One region of the Streptomyces sp. NPDC060049 genome, then DNA from elsewhere that is predicted to be linked to it. Evidence: riboswitches for the same ligand, from Rfam matches in the RefSeq annotation. Region 1 holds a riboswitch; each other region holds the start of a gene.
What was found. Region 1 has a riboswitch for cobalamin ahead of ACFWBY_RS13370 (energy-coupling factor ABC transporter permease). Riboswitches for the same ligand answer to the same signal wherever they lie in the genome.
Positions count from the first base shown of each region.

Region 2: it holds a riboswitch for cobalamin, as region 1 does, so the genes downstream of both, ACFWBY_RS24705 (cobalamin biosynthesis protein) here and ACFWBY_RS13370 (energy-coupling factor ABC transporter permease) in region 1, are expected to answer to the same signal.
Region 3: it holds a riboswitch for cobalamin, as region 1 does, so the genes downstream of both, ACFWBY_RS31035 (ABC transporter substrate-binding protein) here and ACFWBY_RS13370 (energy-coupling factor ABC transporter permease) in region 1, are expected to answer to the same signal.

Region 1 is NZ_JBHWVV010000006.1:183,439-186,702, reverse strand. Features, by position in the region: gene ACFWBY_RS13380 (hypothetical protein) at 1-172, shown strand, start outside; gene ACFWBY_RS13375 (flavodoxin family protein) at 221-952, opposite strand; cobalamin riboswitch at 1,250-1,447, shown strand; gene ACFWBY_RS13370 (energy-coupling factor ABC transporter permease) at 1,476-2,174, shown strand; gene ACFWBY_RS13365 (energy-coupling factor ABC transporter substrate-binding protein) at 2,180-2,545, shown strand; gene cbiQ (cobalt ECF transporter T component CbiQ) at 2,549-3,264, shown strand, end outside.
Region 2 is NZ_JBHWVV010000013.1:206,447-209,710, reverse strand. Features, by position in the region: gene ACFWBY_RS24715 (anion permease) at 1-913, shown strand, start outside; gene ACFWBY_RS24710 (hypothetical protein) at 942-1,163, shown strand; cobalamin riboswitch at 1,320-1,462, shown strand; gene ACFWBY_RS24705 (cobalamin biosynthesis protein) at 1,500-2,465, shown strand; gene ACFWBY_RS24700 (cobyric acid synthase) at 2,462-3,264, shown strand, end outside.
Region 3 is NZ_JBHWVV010000021.1:70,718-73,981, reverse strand. Features, by position in the region: gene ACFWBY_RS31045 (DoxX family protein) at 1-81, opposite strand, end outside; gene ACFWBY_RS31040 (hydrolase) at 87-749, opposite strand; cobalamin riboswitch at 1,150-1,335, shown strand; gene ACFWBY_RS31035 (ABC transporter substrate-binding protein) at 1,563-2,636, shown strand; gene ACFWBY_RS31030 (FecCD family ABC transporter permease) at 2,799-3,264, shown strand, end outside.

The sequences.
Region 1 (3,264 bases):
CAAGGTCCTCAAGGTCTACCTGCCCAAGCTGAAGGGCATCGCCCTGACCGGCGACTACGAGGGGTACGTCACCCTCGGCGCCGCCTTCGACACCAAGCCCGTCTTCACCTCGTTCACGCTGCACGGCCCCGAGCGGTTCGTGCTGGACATCGCGCACCGCAACGTGTGCTGAGCACGGCGGCGGGGTCCGGCGCCGGCGCGGAGCCGTGCGCGCCGCGGGTCAGCGGTGCTCGGGGTTCGGGAAGTCGAAGCGGCAGCCCGCGTCCCACAGGGAACGCTGGTTGCCGTGCGCCGGCATCCCGCCGGACCGCTTGAGCAGGGCGGCCAGGTGCATCAGGTTCCAGCTCATGAAGGCCGTGTTCCGGTTGGTGAAGTCGTTGTCGGGACCGCCGGAGCCGGGGTCCAGGTACGAGGGCCCGGGCCCGGCCTCGCCGATCCAGCCGGCGTCGGCCTGCGGCGGGATCGCGTAGCCGAGGTGTTGGAGGCTGTAGAGGACGTTCATCGCGCAGTGCTTGACGCCGTCCTCGTTGCCGGTGATCAGGGCCCCGCCGACGCGCCCGTAGTAGGCGTACTGGCCCCGCTCGTTCAGGAGCGAGGAGCAGGCGTAGAGCCGCTCGATGACCTGCTTCATCACCGAGCTGTTGTCCCCGAGCCAGATCGGGCCGCACAGGACGAGGATGTCGGCGTCCATGATATGGCTGTAGAGGACCGGCCACTGGTCGCTCTCCCAGCCGTGCTCGGTCATGTCGGGCCAGACGCCGGTGGCGATGTCGTGGTCGACGGCACGGATGAGGGAGGTCCGGGCGCCGGCCGCCTCCATCACGGCGCGGCTCTTGTCGATCAGGCCCTCGGTGTTGCTGGTCTCGGGCGAGCGCTTGAGCGTGCAGTTGACGTAGACGGCGGTCAGGTCGGAGTAGTCGAAGGCGTGCGCGGTATCGGTGTCGTCGGCCACGCCCCAAGCCTCGCCGGGACCGGCCGGGGCCGCCACCGGGCCGCGCCCGTCCGTGGCGGGCCGGCCGGGCCCGGCGGCAGCCGGTCGCGTCCCGTCCCCGTCGGGATCGCGCTTGCGGAACAGCGCGGCGGAAGCAGGCGACCGGTTCGCGGCGCTGCCCGGGGTGGAGAACTCCCCTCTCGGGCCGTCCCCTTGGGCCGGGCCGTAAGGGGGTGGGAGCGGCGGGGGGCCGCCAAGCGGAACGCGCCTGACCGATCCGCTCGATTGGGGCGGGTTGTTACCGGTCCGTGCGGCCGACTAGGGTCAGCGGGCCTTGGTGTTCGGGAAACCGGTGGGAAACCGGTGCGGCCCTCGCCACTGTGATCGGGAAGTCCGGCTCCACTCCTGCGGGAAAGCCACTGGGCTGCGCGGGAGTTTCCGCGCCGGCCCGGGAAGGCGGAGTCGAGACATCAGCACCCGTGAGCCAGGAGACCGGCCGGGGCGCGTTGTCCATCCACGAGGTGCTGGAGAGGTCTCCCCACTCATGCATATAGCCGAGGGGTTCCTACCCCCTTTGCACGCGGCCGCCTGGGGCGCCGCGTCCGCTCCGTTCGTCGTCCACGGCGTTCGCTCGCTCACCCGCGAGGTGAAGGCGAACCCGGAGAGCACACTGCTGCTCGGGGCGTCCGGAGCCTTCACGTTCGTCCTTTCCGCCCTGAAGATCCCGTCCGTGACGGGGAGTTGCTCGCACCCCACCGGCACCGGGCTCGGGGCGATCCTGTTCCGGCCGCCGATCATGGCGGTGCTCGGCACCATCACCCTGCTGTTCCAGGCGCTGCTGCTGGCCCACGGCGGGCTCACCACCCTCGGCGCCAACGTCTTCTCGATGGCCGTCGCCGGCCCGTGGGCGGGCTACGCCGTCTACCGGCTGCTGCGGGGGGCGGGCCTTCCGCTGATGGTCACCGTCTTCTTCGGCGCCTTCTTCGCGGACCTGGTCACCTACTGCGTCACCAGCGTGCAGCTCGCGCTGGCCTTCCCGGACCCGGGCACCGGGTTCCTCGGCGCGCTCGCGAAGTTCGGAGGGATCTTCGCCGTCACGCAGGTACCGCTGGCCGTGAGCGAGGGCCTGCTGACCGTCCTCGTGATGCGGCTGCTGATGCAGGCGAGCAAGTCGGACCTGGTCCGGCTCGGGGTCGCGAAGCTCAAGCCCGCCACCACCGAGGAGAAGGCGGCGGTCCGATGAGCGGCATGTCGAAGAACGCGAAGATCAACACGCTGCTGCTGGCCGTGGTGGCGGCGCTCGCCGTACTGCCCCTCGCGCTGGGTCTCGGCGAGGGCAAGGAGGAGCCCTTCGCGGGCGCCGACGCGCAGGCGGAGACGGCCATCACCGAGATGAAGCCGGACTACGAGCCCTGGTTCTCCCCGCTCTACGAACCCCCGTCCGCCGAGATCGAATCCGCGCTGTTCGCCTTGCAGGCGGCGCTGGGCGCGGGCGTGCTCGCGTACTACTTCGGGCTGCGCAAGGGCCGGCGCCAGGTCCAGCTCCCGAACGCCCGGACGGCGGTCGCCGCCGCGGAGGCGGACCGGGCCGGGGCCGCGCCGAAGGAGTCGTAGGCGGTGCTGCCGATCGACGTCGCCGCGCACGGCAGCCGCTGGCGCGGCCGGCACCCGCTGGAGAAGGCCCTGCTCGGGATCGGGCTGACGGTCACCGCCGTGTGCCTGCCGCCCTGGCCGGGCGCGCCCCTGGTGGCCGGCGCCACCCTCGCCGTACTGCTCGGCCCGGCGGGGGTGGCCGGCCGGCAGCTGTGGCGGGCCTTCCGGCTCCCGCTCGGCTTCTGCCTCACCGGGGCGCTGCCGCTGCTGTTCGCGGTCGGCGGCCCGGCGGGGCTGCTCTCGCCGGCCCCCGACGGCCCGCGGCACGCCGCCGAGCTGCTCCTGCGCACCTCGGCGGCCTCCCTCGGGCTGCTGCTGTTCGCCTTCACCACCCCGGTCAGCGACGTGCTCCCCCGGCTGGTGCGGGCCGGGGTCCCGCCCCCCGTGGTCGACGTGGCCCTGGTCATGTACCGGATCGGCTTCCTGCTCCTCGACTCCACGGCCCGGGTTCGCCGGGCGCAGGCCGCCCGCCTCGGGCACACCGGCCGGGCGGCGGTGTGGCGCTCCCTGGCCGGGCTCGCCGCGACCTCCTTCGTACGGGCCTTCGACCGCGCGGCCAGACTCCAGGCGGGACTGGCCGGGCGCGGCTACGACGGCACGCTGCGGGTCCTCGTACCGGAGGCGGTGCTGTCGTGGCGCTTCCTGACCGCGTCGGGAGCCCTGCTGGCGGCCCTGATCAC
Region 2 (3,264 bases), on a different contig from region 1:
CTCGGCCGGCATGGGCGCCGTCAACGGCAGCGTCGTCGTCACCAAGGTGCTGATCCCCGCGATCGCCGCGCCGCTGGTCGCCGGTGTCGCCGCCTACCTGGCCACGAAGGTCACGTACAAGGTCGGCGGCGCCATGGGCGAGAAGACCTCGGCCAAGGGCTACCGCGCCGGCCAGATCGCTTCCGCCGGTCTCGTCTCGCTCGCCCACGGCACCAACGACGCGCAGAAGACGATGGGCATCATCACCCTGGCGCTGGTCGCCGGCGGTGCGCTCGCCCCGGGCTCCAACCCGCCGGTCTGGGTCATCGTCTCCGCGGGCATGGCCATCGCGATGGGCACCTACCTGGGCGGCTGGCGCATCATCCGCACCATGGGCTCGGGCCTGACGGACCTGCGGCCGCAGCAGGGCTTCGCCGCGCAGACCTCGGCCGCCAGCGTCATCCTGGCGTCCTCCTCCCTCGGCTTCTCCCTCTCCACGACCCACGCGTGCTCCGGCGCCGTCATGGGTTCGGGCCTGGGACGCAAGGGCGGCGTGGTCCGCTGGTCCACCGCCTCCCGCATGTTCATCGCGTGGGGCCTGACCCTGCCGGCCGCCGCCCTGGTCGCCGCCGGCGCCGAGCTGGTCATGCGCACCGGTGACATCGGCGTCGCCGCGGTCGCGGTCTTCCTGGCCGCGTCCTGCGTCGCCATCTGGCTCATCTCCCGCCGCCAGGTCGTCGACCACAACAACGTCAACGACGACCCGTCGGCCGACACCGAGGAGCCGGGTGTCGTCACCACGGCGATCGCGGCCGTCACCGTCCCCCCGACCGTCGCCGCCGCCGGCAGCACCGCCGCGGTGACGGACGAGGAACTCAAGGCCACCATCCCGGCCGCGGCGACGACCCCGGTGGCTCCGGCCGCCGCGGTCTGACCCCGAGAACGACAGAGGAATCAGCGGTATGAAGATCGACTGGGAAGCACTCGGCTCCGTCTTCGGGGTCAGCCTCTCCGCCACCGTCGCCCTCGTGGCCCTGTTCACCCTCGGCCTGGTGGGCCTGTCCAAGCACGAAGCCGCCACCGAGCAGGGCGGCGCCGCCACCCTGGCCCGCAGCGGTGCCTACGCCTGCTTCGCGCTCTGCGCTGCGGCCGTGGCCTACGGGATCTACCTGATCGTTTCCTAGTGGGGCCCCGGTGGACCTTCGCGGTCACCGCGTCCGACGCCGGGCACCACGTGTGAAGGCTCCCTCCGGGTTCGTCCCGGGGGGAGCTTTCGCGTGCCCGGGGCCGCTCGGCCCGTCACCCCGCCGCAGGTCAACGGCGAGTTGACGGGCATTCGCGGTGCGTGGTGGACTGCGCGAGCCAATACGGCGGCATGGAGAGGAAGTCCGGTGCGAATCCGGCGCGGTCCCGCCACTGTCACCGGAGCACTCGGGCGAGTGCGACCGGGAGCCAGGAACTCTCGCCACCGGACACGTCGAACCAGGGCGCGGACCCTGAGTGAGGACATACCTGCCACCATGCGTGCCGACCGCGTCTTCGCGTACGGCGCCACGGCCGGCCTGATCGGCGACCGGATCCTCGGGGATCCGCGCCGGGGGCATCCCGTGGCCGCCTTCGGACGAGCCTGCGCCGCCGTCGAACGCGCCCTGTGGCGCGACGACCGCGCCCGGGGCGTCCTACACACCCTGATCTGCGCCGGGGGCGCGACCGCCGTCGGCGCGCTGGGCGCCCGCGCCGTGCGCTCCCGCCGCCCGGTCGCGCGCATCGCGCTGACCGCCGCCGCCACCTGGGCCGTCGTGGGCGGCACCTCGCTGGGCCGGGAGGCCCGCGCCATCGGCGGAGCACTGGCAGCCGGGGACGCCGAAGTGGCCCGTGAGCGGCTGCCGCACCTGTGCGGGCGCGACCCGCAGGCCCTCGACGAGCAGCAGATGGCCCGCGCGGTGGTGGAGTCGGTCGCCGAGAACACCTCCGACGCGGTGGTCGGAGCCCTGGTGTGGGGCGCCCTCGCCGGTGTCCCCGGGCTGCTGGCCTTCCGTGCCGTCAACACCCTGGACGCGATGGTCGGCCACAAGTCCCCCCGTCACCTGCGCTACGGCTGGGCCTCGGCCCGGCTCGACGACGTCGCGGGCTGGCCGGGCGCGCGGCTGACCGCACTGGCCGCCGTGCTGGCCGGCCCCGACCGGCGCGGAGCCGTACGGGCCTGGCGCGCGGACGCCGCCAAGCACCCCAGCCCGAACGCCGGGCCGGTGGAGTCCTCGTTCGCCGGGGCGCTCGGCGTACGGCTGGGCGGGACCCTGGCGTACGGGGGGCGGGTCGAGCACCGGGCCGTGCTGAACGGGGAGTCGGGGCGGCCCGTGGAGGTCGCGGACATCGAGCGGGCGGTACGGCTGTCGCGGCAGGTGACGTGGGTGGCGCTGGGGGCCTGTGTGGCTGCCCGGACGCTGGTATCCCGGACATCCCGTACACGGAAGGGACGCGCATGAGCGGCGCGAGGCGCGGCGGGGGACTCCTCGTCGCCGGTACGACATCGGACGCGGGCAAGAGCGTGGTCACGGCGGGCATCTGCCGCTGGCTGGCCCGCAGCGGCGTGAAGGTGGCCCCGTTCAAGGCGCAGAACATGTCGCTGAACTCCTTCGTGACCCGCGGGGGAGCCGAGATCGGGCGCGCGCAGGCCATGCAGGCCCAGGCGGCCCGCGTGGAGCCGACCGCGCTCATGAACCCGGTGCTGCTCAAGCCCGGCAGCGACCGGAGCAGCCAGGTGGTGCTGCTGGGCAAGCCGGTGGGCGAGATGAGCGCGCGCGGCTACCACGGCGGACGCCAGGAGCAGTTGCTCGGCATCGTCACGGACTGCCTGGAGCAGTTGCGGGGCACGTATGACGCCGTGATCTGCGAGGGGGCGGGCAGCCCGGCCGAGATCAACCTGCGCCGGACCGACATCGTGAACATGGGCATCGCGCGGGCCGCGCGGTTCCCCGTGGTCGTGGTCGGCGACATCGACCGCGGCGGTGTCTTCGCGTCGTTCTTCGGTACGACGGCGCTGCTGTCGCCCGAGGACCAGTCGCTGATCGCCGGATACCTGGTCAACAAGTTCCGCGGCGACGTCACCCTGCTGGAACCGGGCATGGAGATGCTGCGCGGCCTGACCGGGCGCGCGACGTACGGCGTGCTCCCCTTCCAGCACGGGCTGGGCATCGACGAGGAGGACGGCCTGCGGGTCTCCCTGCGGGGCGCGGTGCGGGAATCCGTGGTCGCCCCGCCCGTCGGCGAGGACGTGCTGCGGAT
Region 3 (3,264 bases), on a different contig from region 1:
GTGCGAGCTGATCTTCTGCACACCGTGGCCGGCGACGAGCAGTCCCACCAGCAGACGCAGGATCAGAATGCCGGTGTCCACAGGGGTCAGCCGGCCGCGTGCGCGCCGATGACGCTCTGCGCGTACACGACGCCCAGGCCGTACGCACCCCCGTGAGCCTTGACGATCTCCATGACCGCGCCGTACGTCTCCTGACGCGCCCAGTCGCGCTGCAGCTCCAGGAGGACCTGGACCCAGGTCACCGGGACGGCGCCGGCGGCGATCATCCGCTGCAGCGCGTGCTCGTGGGCGGCCGGGCTGACGCCACCGGAGGCGTCGGTCACGACGTACACCTCGTAACCCTGCTCAAGCGCCGAGAGCGCGGGCAGCACCAGGCAGACCTCGGTCCACAGACCCGACAGGATGATCTTCTTGCGCCCGGTCGCCTTGACCGCCGCCACGAGCGCTTCGTCTTCCCACGCGTTCATGGTGGTGCGGTCGATGATCTCGTTCTTGGGGAACACCTCGGCAAGCTGCGGCAGCAGGGGCCCGGAGAACGACTCGGCGGCCACCGTGGTCAGAACGGTCGGAACGTCGAAAGCCTGAGCCGCCTTGGCGAGACCCACGGTGCTGTTGATGATCGCGGCACGGTCGCCGCTGCCGGTGCCGAAGAACATCTGCGGCTGGTGGTCCACGAAGACCATGACCGCGTTGTCGGGCGTGAGCAGGTCCCCGCTCGGGGCGGCCTGCACCTTGGTGATGTCGAACATGAGGGGTCCTCTCGAAGCAATCGGTAACGTGCCCCCCGCGTCCGCGGCTCGGCACTTCTTCAAGCTACGAGCCACCCGACCGACCGCGTTGACCTCCGGCGCCCAGGGGTTGGCACGACGGCGCACAACCGGTCAAGGACGAGATCCGCGCAGTGTCACGGGAGCGAACGCGCAAGGTCGCGACGCAGGCACACTCGCCCCGAGACCCTCCGAAACGGCGCGTCACCACACCCGACCCAACGAAGGGCCGCCTCACCAGCGGAAAAGGTCAGCGCGTTGAGGGCGACGACTCTCCTCGTCGAGGCCCAGGTCGCGCCGGCATTTCGGAATGCAGCCGACTCTCGTCGAAACGCACCCTGTTGTGGTTCGTCGCACAGTTGTGGGACTGGCGTCGACGTATCGGCTTCTGGGATGCTTCGGTCCGTCAAGCGACGGCGGAACGAGGAAGCCGGTGAGATTCCGGCACGGTACCGCCACTGTGTAGGGGGAGTGACTCCGCCATGGCCACCGCCCGTAAAGGGACGGGAAGGCCGGAGAAGCGTTGATCCCGAGTCAGGAGACTCACGCCGTCGCACCTCGATGTACGGGGCGGATTTCCCCAGGAGAGGCGGTGGCACTCGTGTGCCTGCGTACTTGTGTGAGCTTTGCGCTGTCGGCTGCCCATGGGAGCCGACCGGACCGGCCTGATTCCCGGTCCCGCTCCGTCGGACTCTGAAGAGCCTTCTCCCGCCACGGAGTTCCCCTCCCGTACAGCCGCATCACGCGCGCCGGTTCCCGGTGCGCGTTTCTCTACGCATGTCACCAGGAGTCACCTTGTCCGTACGACCAGCCATGCCCAGCCGCCGTCCGGCCGCCGCGGCCGCGTTCCTCGCCCTCGCGCTCGCACTCACCGCGTGCGGTGACGGCGGCGCGGACCGGCCCGCCGACTCCAAGGCCGCGGCGGCGGGTGACGGCTGCATCACCGATTTCGACCCGGGCAAGGACTACTTCCCGGCCAAGTCGGCGGTGAAGCACGCCGAGAACTTCACTCTCCGGTACGAGAAGAGCTACCAGGTCCTCACCGTCAACGAGCCGTACCCCAAGGGCAAGCCCGAGTCGTACGTGCTGGTCAAGTGCGGTGCCCCCAAGCCGAAGCTGACCGGCGACCTCGCGGGTGCCCCGCAGATCACCACCCCCGTCAAAAGCCTGCACTCCGCCTCGACCACACACCTGCCGCTGCTGACCGAGACCGGCACCCTGGACGTGCTGACCGGTGTGGCAAACGCCTCCAACATCAGCTCGGCCGAGGTGATCGAACGGGTGAAGGCGGGCGAGGTCATCGAGTACGCCAAGGACCGCACCCTCAACGCCGAGACGGTCATCGGCGCCAAGCCTGACGTGCTGATGACCCAGGGCACCGACGATCCCCAGTACCCCAAGCTGCGCCAGGCCGGCATCGCCGTCGTCGCCAACGCCGAGTGGCTGGAATCGAGCCCGCTCGGCCGCGCCGAGTGGGTCAAGGCGATGGCTGCGCTCACCGGGGCGGAGAAGCGCGCGGGCGAGGTCTTCGACACCATCGAGGGCGACTACCAGAAGGTCGCCGCCAAGGCCGCCGAGACGGTCAAGGCGGGCAAGCCCGTCCAGGTGCTGCCCGGCACCATGTACCAGGGCACCTGGAACATGGCCCCCGGCGGTAGTTACGCCGGCAAGCTGATCAAGGATGCCGGCGGCACCTACCCGTGGGCGGACGAGCCCGGCACCGGCAATCTCCAGCTGAACTTCGAGGCCGTGTACGCCAAGGACGGCGAGGCACCCGTTTGGCTGGTCGGCCAGCAGTGGAAGACCACCGCCGACGCGGTGAAGGCCGACAGCCGGTACGGCGAGCTGAAAGGCCGTCACCGCCGGTGAGGTCTGGACGAACACCAAGGCCCTGGGCCCCGGCGGCGGCAACGACTACTTCGAACGCGGTGTGCTGCGCCCGGACCTGGTCCTCGCCGACCTCTTCGCCCTGCTCCACCCCGACCGGGCCGAGGGCCACGCCTTCACCTTCTACACCAAGGTCCCCAAGGCGTGACGACCCGGACGATCGTCACCGCGGCCGCCACGCCGGCCCGCGCCCCGGACGAGACTCCGGACGCGCCGCAGCCCGGACGGCGCAGACGCCTCGCAGTCGTCGGCGCGCTCGCGGCCGGCACAGCCGCGCTGTTCGTGCTCACCATCACGACCGGCTCGCACCAGGTGCCCCTCGCGGAGGTGCTACGCGTCCTGTTCGGCGGTACCAGTGCCGACCCGAGGTGGGCCGTGATCGTCGAGGAGGTCCGGTTGCCGCGCGCGCTGACCGCCACTGTCGTCGGAGCCGCCCTCGCCGTGGCCGGCGTACAGATGCAGACGCTGTTCCGCAACGCGCTGGCCGACCCGTTCTCCCTCGGAGTGAGTTCGGGCGCCAGCATGGGCGTCGCCGCGGTCGTGGTCGGTACCGGCGGGGTGGCCGGCAGCTTCACCGGGAACCTGGCCGGGCTGGGACGCCTGGGCGTGG